Regions from separate parts of the Cellulosilyticum sp. ST5 genome, predicted to be linked through region 1. Evidence: riboswitches for the same ligand, from Rfam matches in the RefSeq annotation. Region 1 holds a riboswitch; each other region holds the start of a gene.

Evidence for each region. Region 1 has a riboswitch for S-adenosylmethionine ahead of QTL86_RS09715 (methionine ABC transporter ATP-binding protein). Riboswitches for the same ligand answer to the same signal wherever they lie in the genome.
Region 2: another riboswitch for S-adenosylmethionine. It lies ahead of QTL86_RS18980 (pyridoxal phosphate-dependent aminotransferase); the one in region 1 lies ahead of QTL86_RS09715 (methionine ABC transporter ATP-binding protein).
Region 3: another riboswitch for S-adenosylmethionine. It lies ahead of metK (methionine adenosyltransferase); the one in region 1 lies ahead of QTL86_RS09715 (methionine ABC transporter ATP-binding protein).

Annotation. Positions count from the first base shown of each region.
Region 1 is NZ_CP132338.1:1,991,423-1,998,324, reverse strand. Features, by position in the region: gene QTL86_RS09735 (N-acetylmuramoyl-L-alanine amidase) at 1-1,864, shown strand, start outside; gene QTL86_RS09730 (DUF445 domain-containing protein) at 2,105-3,010, shown strand; gene QTL86_RS09725 (hypothetical protein) at 3,163-4,155, shown strand; gene QTL86_RS09720 (deoxynucleoside kinase) at 4,413-5,066, shown strand; SAM riboswitch class I at 5,121-5,226, shown strand; gene QTL86_RS09715 (methionine ABC transporter ATP-binding protein) at 5,316-6,329, shown strand; gene QTL86_RS09710 (methionine ABC transporter permease) at 6,331-6,902, shown strand, end outside.
Region 2 is NZ_CP132338.1:3,938,137-3,945,038, forward strand. Features, by position in the region: gene QTL86_RS18970 (pyridoxal-phosphate dependent enzyme) at 1-910, opposite strand, end outside; gene QTL86_RS18975 (trans-sulfuration enzyme family protein) at 897-2,021, opposite strand; SAM riboswitch class I at 2,380-2,493, shown strand; gene QTL86_RS18980 (pyridoxal phosphate-dependent aminotransferase) at 2,647-3,804, shown strand; gene QTL86_RS18985 (methionine ABC transporter ATP-binding protein) at 3,816-4,835, shown strand; gene QTL86_RS18990 (methionine ABC transporter permease) at 4,832-5,488, shown strand; gene QTL86_RS18995 (MetQ/NlpA family ABC transporter substrate-binding protein) at 5,543-6,433, shown strand; gene QTL86_RS19000 (FAD-binding oxidoreductase) at 6,490-6,902, shown strand, end outside.
Region 3 is NZ_CP132338.1:4,537,641-4,544,542, reverse strand. Features, by position in the region: gene QTL86_RS21680 (hypothetical protein) at 1-691, opposite strand, end outside; gene metK (methionine adenosyltransferase) at 988-2,178, opposite strand; SAM riboswitch class I at 2,266-2,366, opposite strand; gene QTL86_RS21670 (rod-binding protein) at 2,432-2,857, opposite strand; gene QTL86_RS21665 (flagellar hook-basal body protein) at 2,871-3,686, opposite strand; gene flgF (flagellar basal-body rod protein FlgF) at 3,697-4,464, opposite strand; gene QTL86_RS21655 (rod shape-determining protein) at 4,482-5,486, opposite strand; gene spoIIID (sporulation transcriptional regulator SpoIIID) at 5,624-5,878, opposite strand; gene QTL86_RS21645 (starch-binding protein) at 6,227-6,902, shown strand, end outside.

The DNA of each region.
Region 1 (6,902 bases):
GGATGCAAAAGCAAAACAAGTAACAGTGGCATATAAGGATACGACCATGCTTTTAACAGTTAATCAGAAGGAAGTCTGGTTAAATGGTAAAACGGTGAGCTTAGATGTACCAGCTAAGATTATTAATGATAAAGTAATGATTCCAGTTCGTTTTATTAGTGAGCAACTAGGATTTATTGTAGATTGGAATGGCAGCAACCGTCAGGTATCTATTACAGAACCAACATCACCGCCAACGGAAGAAGAAAAACCACCAGTGGAAGAAGAACCGCCAGTAGAAGAGGAAAAGCCAAGTATATCTAATGAAGAATACATAGGGACGTCTAACAAGCACCAAATTAAGCTTCCTTCTGCATCATACAGTCAAACGAAGGTAATGGAAGTATCAGTGAATGAAAATAATGGTCAACATACGACTTTTATTAGCGCAGCTTCACCTATTTCAAATGCAAAAATAGAGTTACAAGCAGGCAAAGTGATTATTGATATAGGAAATAGTAAAAGTCAATTAAGTAACACTATTTCTCCTATTAATAATACTTATATTAAAAATATTAGAACTAGTCAATTTACAACTAATACAACGCGTGTTGTACTGGATTTAAAATCAGGCGCTTTAGTAAAGGCAGGGTTCAGTGAAGATAGAAGTAGCATTATGATTCAGCTTAGTAATCAAAAGATTGAACAAATTAAATATATGCAAAAGAATGGGGCAGATACTTTATATTATAAAGGCTTAAGTAAAGATCAAATTATTCTAGATTATAATGAAAAAGAAAATCTATTAAACTTTACAGTTCCGCATACAACAATAGAGACAGCTATTAATTGGACACAATTAAATGGCCGCTATATTGACAAGGTAACTATTAACGGTGAAGACAATCAAGTTAAAGGTAGTATTTGGCTTAAGGGAAAAGTGGATTACCAGTTAACTAGCGATTATCAAGGAGCAACGCTTACTTTATCTGCTTATACAGAAGTGCCTCCAGTAGAAGAGGTTACAGACAGTTTAGTATATGTATCAGGCGATAAGCCTACCATTCAACTTTTTAACATACCTGGCTTAAATAAGAATGCTATTAAAGTTACAGATGATTATCGTAATAAGACGTTAGTATTTGATCTTGGCAAAGATTATAGCAGTGTCCTCAAAAATAATAACATGGTTATTAATGATACAAGAATTAATAAAATACAAGTTGCTACTAATGGAACAACTAAAATCACAGTAGTAACCCAAAAGGTATATGCGTATAATTTCTATGAATCAGATGGGAAAATTTCATTACAAATGGTTAGACCAAAGGAAAAGTATAATCAAATTGTTGTGTTAGATGCAGGTCATGGTGGTTCTGATAGTGGAGCAGTAGGTAATGGTATAACAGAAAAAGGGATTAACTATAAGCAAGCCATGGCACTTTATAAGTTATTAGAGGCCGATTCACAAATTAAAGTTTATATGACAAGAGAAACAGATGTTTATCCGACGCTCCAATTTAGAACAACTTTAGCGAATGATATCGAGGCGGATTTATTTGTAAGTATTCATAATAATTCAGCTTCAGCTTCGATTAGAGGATCGGAAACACTGTACTTCCCTAGTACTACAGATACAAGAGGAAAACAAGTGGCTCAAATTGTACAAAACGCTTTAGTTAATAAATGTGGCATGATTAATAGGGGGATTAAAGCACGTTCAGACTTATATGTTTTACGTACAAGCAATATGCCAGCAATACTGATTGAAACAGGATTTATTAGTAACTCAGCAGAAGCAGCTTTGCTTAATAGTACGGCCTTTACAAACAAATGGGCCCAGGCTATTTATGAAAGTATTGTAGAGAGCTTTAGATTTTTGTAGCATCCTAGTGTGTTAAATTAGATTAGTAAATAAAAGAGAAAGTATTCTTTATAGAGGGAATACTTTCTCTTTTATTTTACACTTTATTTTCATGAAATTTTAATAAATCTATGGTATAAACAAACTAATTGATAAATAAAGTATGAGTCGTAAATAAAAGGGAAATACTAGAAATAAGTAAGAAAATAAGTTAGAATCAACAGGCTTATGAAAGATACATAGGGAAAGGATGAGAAAGAGATGAACTGGAACTTTTTGTTAGGCCCTTTAGTAGGTGCTATTATTGGTTATATTACAAATGGTATTGCCATTAAGATGTTATTTAGACCATTAAATCCAATTACTATAGGAGGTTATACACTACCTTTTACGCCAGGAGTTATTCCAAAAGAAAAAAAACGTCTTGCCAAAAGTATAGGAAGAGTAGTGAGTAGAGAGCTTTTAAATGAAGAAGTATTTAGAAAAGCACTATTAAAACCAGAAATATATGAGAGATTAGAAGAAAAGGTAGACTACTATATTGACACGTACCAAGCTAATGACAAAAAATTAGGAGAAATAGGAAACGAATTTTTGGGTAAAGAAAGGGCTATTTTTTTATTATGCGAAGCCGAAGAAAATGCCACTTCTCTTATTTACACAAAGGTTGTTAATATGGAACTAGGCAAGATTATTGTAGATAAATTAATAGGAACGTTAAAAGGTGGTGCATTAAGCCACTTATTAGGACCTATGAGTTTTCTAGTAAAAGACCAAATGTTAGATAGTCTAGGTGATAAGATTGAACCGGCTATTTCTCAAATGATTGTAGATGAAGCAGAAGGAATTATAAGACAAGCTGTAGAGGAGGAAAGTAATAACCTGAAAGAAACCTCGGTGGGAGATTGGGTAACCAAGCTAGATCCCTATAGAGACATCATCAAAAAAGTAGTCATTAAATCTTATGAAGGTTTGGTAAGAAATGGGCTTAGTACTGCTCTTGAAAAGTTAGATTTAGCTCAGATGATAGAAGAACGCATTATGGCATTTGATACTTTAGAAATGGAAAATTTAATTCTTGAGATTATGAATAAAGAACTTAATAGGCTAGTATGGTTAGGCGCTTTACTTGGTGGTATTATGGGGTGTGTAATGAGTTTTTTCTAAGAGATAAAAAGTTATTTATGATTAGAAAAAGTGCTGATTTTCATAGGGGATAGGCATATTGACTAGAATAGTGTTGAATAAACCTAGGATTAGTGGTAAGATTCAATAAGAGGAAGTATATAAAGTCGCAATAACAGGAAGGGAGATGGACAATGAGACAGCAAAGAAAATGGGCAGTTTTTCTCATTATGAGTTTAATTGTAAGTACATTTTTAGTAGGTTGTAATGGGGAGAATGGGCCAAAGCCAACACAGGAAATTGAAAGCCCGTCACCTACCGCCACAGCAGAAACAACAGAAAGTAGCTATAATAGCGCTTTTGAAAAATATAATAACAATATTACTGAACTAGGGCTAGTTATTAATGCGCCAGATCAGGAAGCCATCAATAGCTTACCTCAGGTAGAAACCTATAAACAGATGGATACAAAAGATAATCTAATGATTATACCCAAATATAACGGTTCAAAAATTACAATTAGCAAAGTAGAGTATACAGGTGAACGCTTTATTGCAAAAGATACCTTATATGCAAAAGAAGGAACACCAGAAGGTTATGGTCTACTTCTGTATGCTGTAAGACCAGAAGGTATTCCGCAGATTATGATTACAGTGACCTACAAAAATAAAAGTATTGACTATGTTATAGCTGAAGATGGGAAAAATGGTCATGAAGGTATTGAATATCTAAAGCTTGAAACAGATGATATGGGGATGCCCCATTCAGGCGAAATGATTACACCTATTCAAGATGCTACATATTTAGAAGGTTTAAATCGTTTTAGTAGTTTTGATGTAGATTTTGATTTAGATGGTAGCAATGAAACCATTGAGGTCTACTGTCAAGGAGAAATAACGGATGATGGCAGTTATTTTTTAGATGATGGCCAAGTTTGGACCTTAGTTGTCAAAAAAGGTGATGATATTTATCCGTTATTTGAAAAAAGTTATATTCAATTAGGCGGCTTAGAATATTTAGTTTATATAGATTATAACGATTATGAAAGAGTACATGTATTAGTTCAGTATAAAGCTGGAGCAGGTATGATGACATTTGATTGTGTTTATGATGAAGAAACTGGTAACTTTAGGCGTGATACAGTTTATGAAGCAAGTAATATCAACATTTTGAAAGATTGGAAGTAAGATAGAAAACTGTGTTTAAAAGTGAGAGCTTTTAAACACAGTTTTTTGATGTAATCACATGATAATAGATAATAAAGAATTGTAAATAGATGATAGGTGATTTAGCAATAGCAGAAGGTTATGATTTTAAAAGTAAGTCTATAATGTTATGAAAATAAGTCCAAATGAAACATGCCTATCAATCAATTGACAATGATTATGTAAACACTTATGATAGAAGAAGTTGTTTTGAGATAAGTGAGAAGGATAGGTGAAGAATGTTGCTAGTTGTTGGTGGGATGATAGGTCTGGGAAAAACCAGTGTTGCAGAGCTTTTAGGAGAGCATTTTGGAACGGAAGTATTTTATGAAAGTGTAGATAATAATCCAATTTTACCTCTTTTTTATACTTCAAGTGAAGAAGAAATAGAAAAGAAAAGATATCCCTTTTTATTACAATTACATTTTTTAGATACACGTTTTAGAAGTATTAAAAGTGCATTGTATCATGATAATAACGTACTTGATCGTAGTATTTATGAAGATTGGTATTTTGCTAAAGTTAATAATGACCTAGGAAGAATCTCGGATTTAGAATTTCAAATGTATGATCGTTTGTTAGATAATATGATGCAAGAGTTAAAGGAACTTCCTAAGAAAGCACCTGATTTAATGATTTATTTAAAGGGATCATTTGAAACAGTGCTATCGCGTATTATGAAACGTGGTAGAAGCTATGAATTAGATGCACAGCTTGAAGCTTATTATAGACAACTATGGGAAGGATATGATGAATGGGTGATGAGTCATTATCATGCCAGTGAAGTTGTAGTCATTGATATGGATCGCTATGATGTAGTAAGCCGCAGGGAAGATGCGTTAGAAGTATTAGCATTAGTAGAAAGCAAATTAAAGATGATTAGAAAAAAATAGAAATTATTTCTTGACTTTTCAAATTAACATGATTATACTAAGTATCAATAGAAAAGCTTATCTAGAGAGGTGGAGGGAACAGGCCCTAGGATACCTCAGCAACCACACTTAAGTGAAAGGTGCTAATTCCTGCAGAACCTAAGGTTCTGGAAGATAAGGGCGGATGAATCAAAGCAAAGTAAACCTCTCTTATTTTTAGTGATCATTAAAAATAAGAGAGGTTTACTTTGTTTCTAGAAGGAGGAAAAAATGGAGAAAGTATTCAATCAGCCAATTATATCTTTACAGAATTTAAGTAAAACCTATTCAGTAGATCAAGGAACATTCACGGCATTAAAAGATGTTAACTTAGATATTTATAAAGGAGACATTTATGGCATCATTGGTATGAGTGGCGCTGGAAAAAGTACCCTCGTAAGATGTATTAATTATCTAGAAGAGCCAACCAAAGGTAAAGTATACTTTGATGGAAAAGATTTAGGTACATTAAGTGCGGTAGAATTTAGGAAAGCCAGGCAGTCTATGAGTATGATTTTTCAACAATTTAATTTGTTGATGCAACGTACAGCAGAAGATAATGTTTGTTTTCCATTAGAAATTGCAGGTATGAAGAAAAAAGAAGCAAGAGAAAAAGCTAAAGAGTTATTAGCGGTAGTTGGGTTAAGTGATAAAGCGAAATCATATCCTTCACAGCTTTCAGGAGGGCAGAAGCAAAGAGTAGCCATTGCTAGGGCATTAGCTACTAATCCTAAGGTGCTTTTATGTGATGAAGCCACATCGGCCTTAGACCCAAGTACAACTCAATCTATTTTAGCATTGCTAAAAGAAATTAATCAGAAGTTTGGTATTACCATTGTTATTATTACCCACGAAATGAAGGTTGTAGAGGAGATTTGTTCTCATGTTGCCATTATTGCAGATAGTCAAATTGTAGAGGTTGGAACAGTAGAAGAAGTGTTCACTCATCCTCAAAGTCAAGTAGGGCAGCAACTCGTTTATCCAAATGGCATGCCACCTAGTCAGTACATAGGCACGAAATGTGCACGCATTATTTTTGATGGCAGTTCAGCTTATGATCCAGCTATAGCAAGTATGATTTTAGAGTGTAAGGCTCATGTCAATATTATCTATGCAGATATGAAACAGGTAGGAGATAAAGCAATGGGACAAATGGTACTTCAATTGCCAGAGGATACAAGTCAAGCAATGCGTGTCTTAGATTACTTAAGACAAAGAGAACTAATTGTAGAGGAGGTTATGTAAAATGTGGGATGTTGAAATGATTAAAACCATTACAATAGGGATATTCGAGACCTTATACATGACCTTATTTTCTACTTTATTAGCTTATATGATAGGTTTACCTTTGGGTATAGCCTTAGTTGTTACAGAAAAAGGAAATTTATTGCCTAGTAAATGGCTTAACAGCATTTTAAATGTGATAGTCAATATAACACGCTCAGTACCTTTCTTGATTCTACTTATTTTTATTCAACCTTTTACAAGATGGGTGGTGGGAACCACTATAGGGTCAACAGCAACTGTTGTACCTTTAGTTGTAGCAGCAGCCCCTTTTATCGGGCGAATGGTAGAGTCTTCTATTAAAGAATTAGATCACGGCATTATCGAAGCAGCTCTTTCTATGGGAGCTACACCTTTTCAAATTATCTGGAAAGTGATGTTACCTGAAACGAAACCTTCTTTATGGATAGGTGCTTCTATTACAGCTACAACTATTTTAGGCTATTCAGCAATGGCTGGCTTTACAAGTGGTGGTGGTCTTGGAGATATTGCCATTCGTTATGGCTTTTATCGTTATCAAACAGAAGTGATGTT
Region 2 (6,902 bases), 1.9 Mb from region 1:
AGTTATAAAGATTCTGGCTAAAGTAGCGCTCGCTTCGGTCAGGGAAGATGGCTACAATATTAACCTTACCATTAGCTTTATAAGCTTGCTTAATGGCACCAGCCATAGCTGCACCAGAAGAAGAACCAACCAATACACCCTCTTTTTTGCCTAATAGCTGTACATAGTAATAAGCTTCTTCATCGGAAATTTTCTCTACCTCATCGACATAGGAAGCATCAAATAAAGAAGGAATGAAATGATTACCAATACCTTCAATATGGTAGGTACCTTCTTCCCCACCTCCTAGAATAGAGCCTTTAGGGTCGCTGAGTACAATTTTGATGTTGGGATTTTTCTCTTTTAAATAGGAGGCAATGCCAATAATAGTACCACCGGAGCCTGCTCCTGCTACGAGGATATCTATCTTCCCATCAAGGGCATCATAGATTTCCTTACCTGTTTGACGATGAGCTTCTCTATTAGAGAGATTATCGAACTGTTTAGCCATAAAGCTAGTTGGGATTTGCTTTGCTAATTCTTCTGCTTTTTGAACAGCACCTTCAATACCTTCTTCTGTTGGAGTAACAATTAATTCTGCACCTAAGGCGCGCATTAGTATTTGTTTTTCAATAGCAAACTTAGCAGGAATAACAATTTTAAGTTGATAGCCTTTTTCAAAGGCAGCCATGGCAAGGCCTATACCGGTATTACCAGCAGTAGCTTCGATGATGGTATAGCCAGGTTTAAGTAGCCCATTTTTTTCGGCATCTTCTAAGATCTTTAGGCCAATACGGTCTTTAACACTTCCCCCTGGGTTTAGATATTCTAGTTTACCAAAGATATTAATATCAGGATTAGGAGAAATATGATTGAGTTTTAAGAGTGGGGTATTACCAATAAGTTCACGAATATCATTAATATAGTGCATGAGATGTACCTCCTTCAGAGATAGAAAGATTAAGTGCATGGGTTAAATCAGTTATCAAGTCGTCAGCATCTTCGATGCCTACAGAAAGACGAAGTAAACCATCTGTTATACCTAAGGCCTTTCTTTGTTCTACAGGAATAGAAGCATGCGTCATAGCTGCTGGAAGGCAAATAAGACTTTCTACGCCTCCTAGACTTTCTGCCAGAGCAATGAGTTTAACATTTTCTACGAGCTTTAGAGCGACCTCGGGGTCACTAAGTTCAAAAGAAATCATAGCGCCTAAACCTGGATAATAGATTTTACTTACCTGAGGTAGAGTGTGTAAGAAATCAACAATCGCTTTAGCATTAGCTTGAGCCTTTTCTAATCTAATAGCCAATGTTTTAATACCTCTTATAAGTAAAAAGCTATCTTGGGGACCAAGTATCCCACCTACAGCATTTTGTAAAAAGCCAAGTCGTTCTTTAAGGTCTTCATGAGCAACAACTACAAGCCCAGCAACCACATCACTATGTCCGCCTAAATATTTGGTGCCGCTATGAACAACAATGTCTATGCCGTGTTCTATAGGACGTTGAAGATAAGGGGTTAAAAACGTGTTGTCAACAACCGAAATGAGGTTATGACTTTTGGCAAGTGTACTAATTGCTGATAGGTCTGTGATTTTCATTAATGGATTAGTAGGTGTTTCAATAAAGATGGCTTTAGTAGTAGGCGTGATAGCTTTTTGAACAGCTTCAAGGTCGGAAGTATCTACTAGAGAATAAGAAATGCCAAGATGAACGAATACCTTATCGACTACTCGAAAAGTACCACCGTAGACATTATCAGATAGAAGAATATGGTCTCCTGTTTTAAAAAGCATAAGGACTGTAGAAAGAGCGGCTAAACCAGAAGCAAAAGCAAAACCAGCGATGCCACCTTCTAGATCTTTAATAAGTTCTTCTAAAGCCTGTCTTGTAGGATTACCTGTGCGTGCATATTCAAAGCCTTTATGTTTACCAATCCCTTCTTGTCTAAAAGTAGATGTTTGATAAATAGGAATATTAACTGCGCCTGTAAAGGCATCTTCAGAGATACCACCATGGATAACCTTTGATTCAAATTTCATAAAATAACCTCCTTTAAATTGGTAATAAATTTTACAATATATCAAATTTTTTAAATTAAAGAGAGTATACATCAAATTTAATTCCTAGTAAATATATTTATTTTAAAGGAATTAAAAATGTGACAGTCCAAAAAGAAAAAGTTATTGATAGTCAAAGACTAAAGCAAATAAGAAAATAATAATAAATAAAACTTATCCATTAATGGTTCTATAAAAAAAGAAATTCCTAGTAACTTCAAGGGAAATTAAAAAGAAAATAAAATAAAAAAATATATTAAAAAATAGTTGACAATTTAAAAAAATAAAAATATACTACTAAACATATAAAACAACTAGGAAATAAAACCAAGTGAATAATTTCTTATCCAGAGAGGCAGAGGGACTGGCCCAGTGACGCCCGGCAACCTGAACATGTTATAAAATGCTCAAGGTGCTAATTCCAGCAAACCAGAAGTGGTTTGGAAGATAAGAGTATGTAGCATAGTGAATTTTAAAAGCTGCTTTCTTATCTTAAGAAAGCAGCTTTTATAGTTTGTAAAATATTACTTTTAAATGAAGTAGGCAGAAAAACACGGAAAAATGAAAGAAACTACAAGATCAAGGTTAATTAAAGGGAGGAAACAAGATGAGTAAGTTAAGTCATAGATTAGATGGGTTTGGAGAATCCGTGATTAGGAAGATGACGCGTATTGCTAATCAACATGGGGCTATTAACCTTTCACAAGGTTTTCCTGATTTTGATCCACCTAAGGCATTAATAGAAGAATTACAAAGGGTAGCCATAGAGGGGCCGCACCAATATGCAGTGACTTGGGGAGCACAAAATTTTAGAGAAGCTTTAGCCAAGAAGCAAGAACATTTTATGGGGATTAAATTAAACCCAGATGAAAATATCGTAGTCACTTGTGGTAGTACAGAGGCCATGATGACAGCTATGATGGCTATTTGCGATAGCGGTGACAAAGTTGCTATCTTCTCACCTTTTTATGAGAACTATGTAGCAGATACAGTGCTTTGTGGAGCTGAGCCCATTTACATTCCACTTAAACCACCTGCCTTTAACTTTGATAAAGAGGAACTTGAAGCAGCTTTTAAAGCAGGTGCTAAAGCTTTGATTCTCTGTAATCCATCTAATCCAACTGGAAAGGTATTTACTAAAGAAGAGCTACTAGACATTGCACAGCTTGTTAAAGAGTATGACGCTTATGTCATTACAGATGAAGTTTATGAGCATATCGTTTTTGAACCATATAAACATCATTACTTTGCATCGCTACCTGGCATGTTTGAGAGAACTATTTCTTGTAGTTCACTTTCAAAGACTTATTCCATTACAGGTTGGAGATTAGGTTATGTAATAGCACCGAAGGTTATTATTGATCAATGTAAAAAGATACATGACTTTTTAACAGTAGGAGCAGCAGCCCCTCTTCAGGAAGCTGCAACAGTAGGACTTAAATTAGAAGATGACTACTATAAAGAACTTACAGCGTTATACGGAAAGAAAAGAGAGTTGTTCTTGTCAGGGCTTGATAGCATAGGACTTAAGTACTTTAAGCCAGAAGGTGCTTATTATGTCATGGTTGATATTGAAGAATTTGGTGTTTCATCAGACTACGAATTTGCAAAAAGACTTATTAAAGAAGTAGGCGTAGCAGCTGTACCAGGTTCTAGTTTTTTCAAAGAACCTGTTAATCAATATATACGTTTCCACTTTGCTAAAAAACCAGAAACACTAGAGCTAGCTTTAGAGAGATTAACGCAAATAAAAAAACATTTTTAGGAGGTGCTACAATGATTCGTTTTGAACAAGTAAATGTAAGCTTTAAACAAAAAAATCAAATCGTTAATGCCGTTAGTAATGTATCACTTCATATAGAACCAGGAGAAATCTTTGGAATAGTTGGGGGGAGTGGCGCAGGTAAAAGCACCTTAGTAAGAACCATTAATGGATTACAAAAGCCTACTTCAGGCAGTGTTTTTGTAGAGGGAGAGGATGTAACAAAACTTTCTTCTAGAGAGATTAGGGGATTACGAAAGAAAATCGGCATGATTTTTCAACACTTTAATTTAATCTCAAGAAAAACAGTAGGGGAGAATATAGAGTTTGCTCTTAAAGTCCAGGATTACCCTAAAGCTCAAAGGCAAACTAGAACTAAAGAATTACTTGAGCTAGTGGGCCTAGAAGATAAAGAAAATGTTTATCCAGCTAGTTTAAGTGGTGGGCAAAAACAAAGGGTAGGTATAGCAAGAGCTTTAGCAGCGAATCCAAAGATTTTACTTTGCGATGAAGCAACTTCTGCATTAGATGTGCAAACAACTGAGGAAATTGTGGATATCTTAAAAGGAATTAATGCTAAGTTGGGGATTACTATTGTGTTTATCACGCATCAACTAGAGGTAGCTAAAAGGTTGTTCTCAAAAGTAGCAGTAATGAGTCAAGGTGAAATTGTAGAAGTTAATAGCGCTTACGAGTTATTTGCTAGTCCCCAATCAGCATTAACCAAAAGATTAGTAAAGACTCAGATAAAGGTACCAGAGGAGATTATTAATGCAGCGAAGGGGGAAATCATCAAGCTGACTTATAGGGGTGACAAGAGCCTAGAGCCTATTATTGCTTATACCAACAAGAAGTATGATGTTGTACTTAACATTCTACATGGTCACATTGATTACATTCAAGAAAAGCCAGTGGGTGTCTTGGTAGTTAGTATAGAGGGAGAAGTTAAAGCTATTAATGAGGCACTTAAGTATATAGGAGAAAATATTGAAGAAATAGAATTAATTATTCCAAAGGAGGGTGAAATCGCATGAAAACAGGTGAATTAATAGAAGCTCTATGGCAGGCAACAACAGAAACTGTTTACATGGTAGGGATATCCATGATTATTGCAATCGTTTTGGGGACGGTTCTTGGCTTATTACTTTATATCACAGCTTCTCCTTTGTTACACAAAAATAAAGTGGTTAATGCAATCTCTGGATTTGTGATTAATATTATTCGTTCCATTCCATTTATTATTTTGCTGGTCCTACTTTATCCTTTTACAGATTTTTTATTACACACCACTATAGGAGCAAAGGCAGTAACCGTACCACTTACAGTAGCAGCAGTAGCCTTTTTAGCAAGACTTGTAGAAGGTGCTTTTTCTGAAATAGATAAAGGTGTGATAGAAGCTTCACTGGCTATGGGAGCTAGTGTTAAATATATTATTTTTGACGTGCTATTAGTAGAAGCCTTACCTGGTATTGTAAGAGCTATTACTGTGACATTAATTAGTATCATCGGTTATTCTTCCATGGCGGGAACTGTCGGTGGTGGCGGAATAGGTGACTTAGCTATTCGCTATGGCTATCAACGTTATCAAACAGATATACTCATTATTACCGTTATTTTATTAGTGGTAGTAGTGCAGCTTATTCAAATGGTGGGAGAAAGGATAGCCGTTAATTTAACTAAAAAGTAAGTTGGTTTAAGAAGCTATAAAAATTTAAAAATAAAAATATGGGGAGTGGAATATATGAAAAGAAGATTAGTTTATGGAATAGGTGCAATCATTTTAGGACTTGGAACTTTAGTAGGCTGTGGAAGTGGATCACAAGGAGCAGCAAGTACAGCTGGTGCAAGTAGTGATGTAAGTCAAAGCACACAAGTAGAAAAAACAACTATTAAGTTTGGAACCTGCCCAGGACCTTATGGAGACATGGTGAAATATGCGATTAAACCATCACTTGAAGAGAAGGGCTATAAAGTAGAAATTATTGAGTTTAGTGATTATGTACAGCCTAATTTAGCATTAGGAAAAGGTGAAGTAGATGTTAATGTATTTCAACATAATGTGTACTTTGAGAACTTCAAGAAAGAGCATCAATTAGAGCTTACAAAGCTCATTAATATTCCAACAGCAGGGCTTGGATTTTACTCTAACAAGTATAAAGATGTTAGTGAAGTAGCAGAGGGTGCTACCTTTACAGTTCCTAATGATGTAACAAATCTAAGACGTGCTTTATTAGAAGCACAAAAAGCAGGTTTATTAAAGATTGATGAAACAGTAGAAGTAGCTCAGTTTAGTGAAAAAAATGTACTAGAAAATCCACTTAACCTAAAGATTACACCAGTAGAAGCGGCGCAGCTTCCAAGAACACTTGATAGTGCAGATTTAGCAGCTATTCCAGGTAACTATGCTTTATCCGCAGGCATTGATTTAAATACTGCAATCTACAAAGAAGTCTTAGTAGAGGATATGAAGAACATCATCGCAGTAAGAACAAGTGAGGTAGACAGTAAGTTTGCTAAAGACATTTTAGAGATTGTTGAGTCTGAAGCCTTTAATAAAGTAATCGAAAGTAGTGAATATCAATTTAGTGGTTTCCAAAAACCAGAGTGGTATACCACCAAGTGGGGGAAATAAACCAACAAAGCTTCAACTAAAGTGTTTATAAATATGGTGAAAGAGGGGGGATAAAAATGTTCGAGCAACTGAAAGCATTAATTGAAGATGAAAATAGGGTCATTACAGCAGGCATAGATGAAAAATATTATTCAGACCATCTTGGCCATATTAAAGTAAAACCAGCAGCAGTAGTCATTGTAGCTTCTACAGATGAGGTTAGCAAAGTCTTAGACTTTGCTAACCTACATCATATTCCAGTAGTGCCAAGAGGGGCAGGGACAGGTCTTACAGGAGGGACAGTTCCCACAGAGGACAGTATTGTCATTGATCTGACCAAACTTAATCGTATACAGCATTTAGATAAGGAGACTATGACATTAACAGTTCAGGCAGGTGTCTTACTTGAAGAGGTTCAAGCCTTTGCAGAAAGTAATGGATTATTTTATCCACCAGATCCAGGAGAGAAAGCTTCTACCATAGGTGGTAA
Region 3 (6,902 bases), 2.3 Mb from region 1:
CTTCTTTGATTTGGTCATCTGTAAGACCCATTGCTTTATAAGTTTCTGTTAATGTAGCTGCTTGTGCATCAATAGCTTCTGCACAAAGATCAAAGAATGCATCTACTAATTGTGAATCTTTAAGTTCAACAGTATAAGTGTTATCTTTTTTGGTAACTGGAACCTCTACTTTAGAATTAGCATAAATATCAAAACCTTGACTTGATAGTTTCGTTATTTGCTCTTTGCTCATTCCTGACATTTCCATAGCACTTGTTAAATCAAGAGCTAAATAGTCTTTACTTACATCTACTAATGTTGATGGATCAACACCTGCCATAGCCGCTACATCTTTAATAAAGCTTGTACTTACATAGAACTTCATACCATCCATATAGAATTTAATAGGTGAAATTTTAAATGGTGCTTTTGTAACGTCAATCTTTTGACCAGAAAATTCAACATTCTTAATAGTCATAGTAGCTTCCATCTGTAAGTCTTTACTATTTGAATAACTTACAACTTCTGCATTTGCCTTAAATGATTCTCCTTGATAAGTAAAGCTTACGTCTAAATTACTTTTTGTCTCCATCGCTTCCCATGTAGAAACTGTCTTTAACTCATTAATTAGTTCTACACCTTGAGCATTACAACCTACCATAGTAAACATCATTACAAATGTTACCAATAAGGCTAATACTTTTTTCTTCATTACAAATCCCCTCCATAAACCAAATTAATAAAATATTTTTTATTTATACAGAATACTATAGCACATTTAGATTTCGATACCACTAGAATTTATGATTAATTAATAATTGTAATGTAGTTGTAATATTAATTCTTGTTCATGCAAAAAGCGTTGCTACGATTTTTCCTCGTAACAACGCTTTTTTATTTTAATCACTCTCTTACTCTCTCATCTCACAATTCATATACTCTTCTAAAAGGCACTCTAGACAGCAGGATTCAACCAAAGCTTTCCTATACGGATTATATTCTAGTCGCCTACTTCTCTGCTGCAGCTTTTAATATTTCAGCTTTATCAGTTCTTTCCCATGGTAAATCCACATCAATACGACCAAAGTGTCCATAAGCTGCTGTTTGTTTGTAGATAGGTCTTCTAAGATCTAACATCTTAATAATACCTGCTGGTCTAAGGTCAAAGTTATTACGAACAAGTTCTACTAATACTTCATCACTAACAACACCTGTACCATGTGTATTTACGAGTACTGATACTGGCTGTGCTACACCAATAGCATATGCAAGCTCAATTTCACATTTTTTAGCAAGACCTGCTGCTACAATGTTTTTAGCTACGTATCTAGCTGCATAAGCTGCTGAACGGTCTACTTTAGTTGGATCTTTTCCAGAGAAAGCACCGCCACCATGACTTGCATAACCCCCGTAAGTGTCTACAATGATTTTACGTCCTGTAAGACCTGAGTCTCCTACTGGTCCACCAATTACGAAACGTCCGGTCGGATTAATAAAATATTTTGTATCTGCATCCAATAAGTTCTCTGGAACAATTGGTTTAATAACATATTCCATAATGTCTGCATGAATTTGTTCTTGGGTTACTTCTGCTGCGTGTTGCGTTGAAACAACGATTGCATCAACTCTTATTGGTGTATCTCCATCATACTCCACAGTAACTTGTGTTTTACCATCTGGTCTAAGATAATTTAAAGTACCATCTTTACGTACTTCTGATAAACGTTTTGATAATCTATGAGCAAGTGAAATTGGCATTGGCATAAGTTCTGGTGTTTCATCACAAGCAAAGCCAAACATCATTCCTTGATCCCCTGCGCCAATAGCTTCAATTGCATCATCTGTCATCTCACCTTTTTTAGCTTCTAAAGCTTTGTCGACACCCATAGCAATATCTGCTGATTGTTCATCAAGTGCTACAATTACACCACATGAGTGTCCGTCAAAACCATACTCTGGTGCGTTGTAACCAATTTCATTAATAGTGTCACGAACTGTTTTATTGATATCTACATAACAATTTGTTGTAATTTCTCCCATTACTAATACAAGACCTGTTGTAAGTGCTGTTTCACAAGCAACTCTTGCATTTGGATCTTGCGCAAAAATAGCATCTAAAACTGCATCAGAGATTTGGTCAGCAATTTTATCTGGATGCCCTTCTGTTACTGATTCTGAAGTAAATAATCTTTTTGCCATATCATAGCCTCCTTTAATTTTGTGTAAGACAGAAAACCATATAAAAAACCCCTCATTAAAAATGAGGGGTTAGCGTTCGCACAGTCATCCTCATCTTACGTAATAAATACGTGGGAATTGGCACCTTAGCTTTAAACTAGGTTGCCGGGTTTCATAGGGCCCTGTCCCTCCACCTCTCTGGATAAGAATTTTTATTCTATTTTCGATTTATTTTAACATTATTATTTTTTATTGTCAACAAGAGGAACATTTCTTAAACTTCCTCTTCGGTTTTGATAGCTTCATTAGCCATTGCTGCTTTATTTTCATCACTAATCTGCATTTGAGCAGCATATGTATTGGTCATTTGTTTATACATAGCATCAGAAAGACCGATGCCCCCTGCTTTAACCATTTCATCACATAAATTATTGATGTAAGTATCCTCAAACATAGATTCATAATCACCTTTAGCTATCAAACTATCCCCTGAAAGCATAGATGATTTCATTTGCTTAAACATCATGCTGAGCATATAACCTTCAAGTTCATCACAAGCTTCTTTTAGTTCTGTGTCATCTTTCTTTGCCATAGCTTCTGATAAAATAGCCTCAAAATCTTTTGTTCCTGCTGTATCAGCAGACTCCGTAGCTACTTGCTTTTGCAAATCTAATAGACTTGAAACCCCTGAAATTTCCATCTAGCTATCCTCCTTAGCTCTTAAGCTGATTAGCTTGTCCTAACATATCATCGGCTGCTTTAATAGCTGTTGAGTTAATTTCATAAGCTCTTTGAGCAATAATTAAGTTAACCATTTCCTGTGCTATTTGCACATTAGAACCTTCTAGGTAACCTGTACGAATCGTTGTTTTAGTCAATCCATCATCATCAACCTCTGCTAAAGGCTCTCCGGAAGCTGGTGTTTCTTTATAAAGGTTATCTCCTACAGCCTCAAGTCCTGCTCTATTAGCAAATTGAACAATTCTTATTTGAGCTACATCCATTTCGAGTCCTGTCTCATCTAAATAATAAATATTTCCATCTTGCCCTATTTCAAGCTTATCCATAGGAATTTCTGTCCCTACTACAATAGACTCACCTTCTGTAGATAGTACTGGATGCCCATCGGCTGTAACTAACGCATAACTTCCTTCATCAGGAATCATAGCAAATCTAAAGCTACCATCCCTAGTATAAACCTCAGAACCATCTGTCTGACCAATAGCAAAAAAACCATTTCCAACTAAAGCAAGGTCTGATTCATTACCTGTTTCTTGAAGAATGCCATTTGTATAATCTCTAGAATTAGCTAGCGCACGTACACCATGCCCTACTTGTTTAACTGTAGGTGCCGCCTGTGCATTAGGATCATTAGCTTCTCCCATCGTTGTATAGAGCAAGCTTTTAAAGTTAGTTGTTTCTTTTTTATAAGCTGCTGTATTAACATTAGCCATGTTATTAGAAATGGTATCTACATTAAGTTGCTGGGCGGTCATACCTGAAGCCGCTGTATATAATGCTCTAATCATATTCTTCCTCCTATACTCTACCTAATTCATTAACAGCTTTACCAAGTAAACTATCTTGTACTTGAATCATTTTTTGATTTGTTTCATATGCTCTTGAAACGGTAATCATATCTACCATAGCAGTTACAGGATTAACATTGGCTGATTCTAAATAGCCCTGAATGAGCTGCCCTTCAAAAGGCAGCCTAGCCGCCGTACTACTATATAAGTTATTGTCCATTTTTGTTAATGCCCTACTGTCTTCAAATCTAGCTAATTCTAAGGTATCAATATACTGACCATCTAATGTTACTTCTCCTTGACTGCTAATCACTACATCTCCACCAGTGGCTAGAAATTCTTCGCCTAAAGTAATGGGACCATCTAATCCCATAACAGGATAGCCTTCTTTAGTCACTAAATCTCCATATTGATTAATAGAAAAATTACCATCTCTTGTGTAAGCTTCTCCATTTGGAGTTTGCACTACAAAAAAGCCATCTCCTTGAATAGCCACATCAACCATTTCCCCTGTTGAAATAACTGAACCTTGAGTAAAATCTGTATAGACCTCGTCAATCTTTGCCCCATAAGTAATATTACCTATTGGTCCATTATTAGGCACTTGGTTTTGAGTGTCATTTAATCTCGTCATTAATACTTCTTGAAAAGAAGAAACTACTGCAACATCTTTTTTATATCCAGTAGTCGTTGTATTAGCTAGATCATTAGAAATAATCTCTAACCTTTTTGCCTGTACATTCATACCTGTGGCAGCTGTATAAAGTCCTCTTACCATCTAAAGGCCTCCTTTTTTTAATCTCTTTCTCTTACTCCTTTAGCATATCTATATTCAACCCACATACCTGTTCCGATAGCTACACATGACATAGCATCATCTGCAATCACTGCATTTATTCCTGTCTCCTGCAAAATAAGCTGATCAAGACCTTGAATAAGACTTCCACCACCTGTAAGCACAATTCCCCTATCTGAAATATCAGAAGCTAATTCTGGTGGTGTTATTTCTAGCACAGATCGGATACCATCAACAATACTTGCTATTGGTTCTTCTAAGGCCTGTCTAATTTCTTCTGAAGTTACTACCATATTTCTTGGTAATCCTGATACTAAGTTACGACCTCTAATTTCTATTTCGGCTGGAACTTCTCTTTTAAATACACTTCCAACATTAATTTTTATCTCTTCTGCTGTTCTTTCTCCAATAAGAAGGCTATATTTCTTTCTCATATACTTAATAATAGTATCGTCAAACTCATCTCCGGCTATTTTTAAGGATTTTTTTACAACTGCTCCTCCTAATGAAATAACTGCTATATCCGTTGTTCCCCCACCTATGTCTACAATCATACTTCCACATGGACGCGAAATATCTATGCCTGCACCAATAGCTGCTGCAATAGGTTCCTCTATCGTATCAACATATCTGGCTCCTGCTTGTTTTGTAGCATCTTCTACCGCCTTTTTTTCCACCTCAGTAACACCACTAGGAACACATACTCCAATGCGTGGTTTTACAAGTCTGTGACCAATAGCTTTGTGAATAAAATACTTTAGCATTTGTTCTGTAGCATCATAGTCTGATATAACACCTTGTCTAAGAGGCCTAACAGTAGTAATGCTCCCCGGTGTTCTGCCTAACATACGTCTTGCTTCTTCTCCTACAGCTATGACTTCCTTAGTCTTCTCCTTTATTGCTACCACCGATGGTTCTCTAAGGACAATGCCCTTCCCTTTCACATAAACAAGTACATAGGCAGTCCCTAAATCAATTCCGATATCCGCTCCCATTCCAAACATTTGAATTCTCCTTTGTTATAGTAAAATTGTATTTTAGGGTTCACTTCTTTTAGCATATTATAACATTAAAACTCTATTTTTTGCAAAAAATTAAAAAATAATTATAGCACCTCAAAATGAGGTGCTATGTATTAAAATTATTTAATTAAGCTAGAATATTTTTCTTTTGTAGCCAAGCCACCTCTTAGGTGTCTTTCTGCCTTATTTAGTTCTAAAACCTTCCTTGCCTCATTGGCAAGTTTAGGATTAATCTTCTCTAGTCTTTCTGTTACATCTTTATGAACCGTACTTTTACTAATCCCAAACTTCTTTGCAGTTTCCCTTACAGTAGCATTAGAATTAATAATAAACTTTGCTGACTCTATGGCTCTTTCTTCTATATAGGCTTTCAAGAAAAGGCCCCCCTTAACTCTGGCTCTTGATTTAATCTTATGCGAGGCCCTTCCTACTTATTACAAATAAATTAAGCTTTTTGCTAGGAAATTATACAACTTATTATTTTCATTTAAAATACGTCTCAGTAGGACAAGATTATCACCCTTTCTAGCTTTTTTGCTTTCTTTATAAGAATACTAGCTATATCTTAAATAACTAACAATCTTCTGTTTTAAATTTTAATTTTGTAAATTATATAAAATATATTGAATTTTTATTGATTAAAATTGTATAATCACTATATATATTTTAGTAAACATTCTATGTTTATTGTAATATATACAAAAATTCTAAGGGGGTAAAATATGAAACGTAAAAGAAGTATCAGAAAATGTACTAGTTTATTAGCTGCAATGTGTATGTTGTTTTCACTATTGTTTGGTAACGTTTCCACATTAGGAGCTAACAATTCACTAACTGTACATTTCAAAAGCACTTGGGGAAGTAGCTACATCTATTACTGGCAAACTAATCCATCTACCACTACAGTTAATTGGCCCGGCGTACCTATGCAAAATGATGGTAATAACTGGTATTCTTATGTCTTAGATGTATCTAGTGCTAATTTAATTTTTAATAATGCTAAAGGTTCACAAACAGCAGACCTTTCAAGAACATCTGGTGAATGGTGGTATATGAATGGTGTTTGGACAGATTATAATCCTGAAGCTCCTTGTGATTCCCAAATAGTTGTTCATTTAAAGAGTGTTTGGTCTTCTCCATATATTTATTATTGGGGAGCTAGCCCTAGTTTACCCGGTGTAAGTTGGCCTGGTGTATCTATGGCTAAGGAAGATAATAATTGGTATACGTATACATTAAATGCCAATTCTACAAATTTAATCTTTAGCAACAAGGGTAGTAATCAAACTAAAGATCTTAATTTGACTAAAGGTAACTGGTGGTATATGAATGGTACTTGGTACGACACTAATCCTGAACCAATTCCTACTCCAACACCTACTCCTACTCCTACTCCTA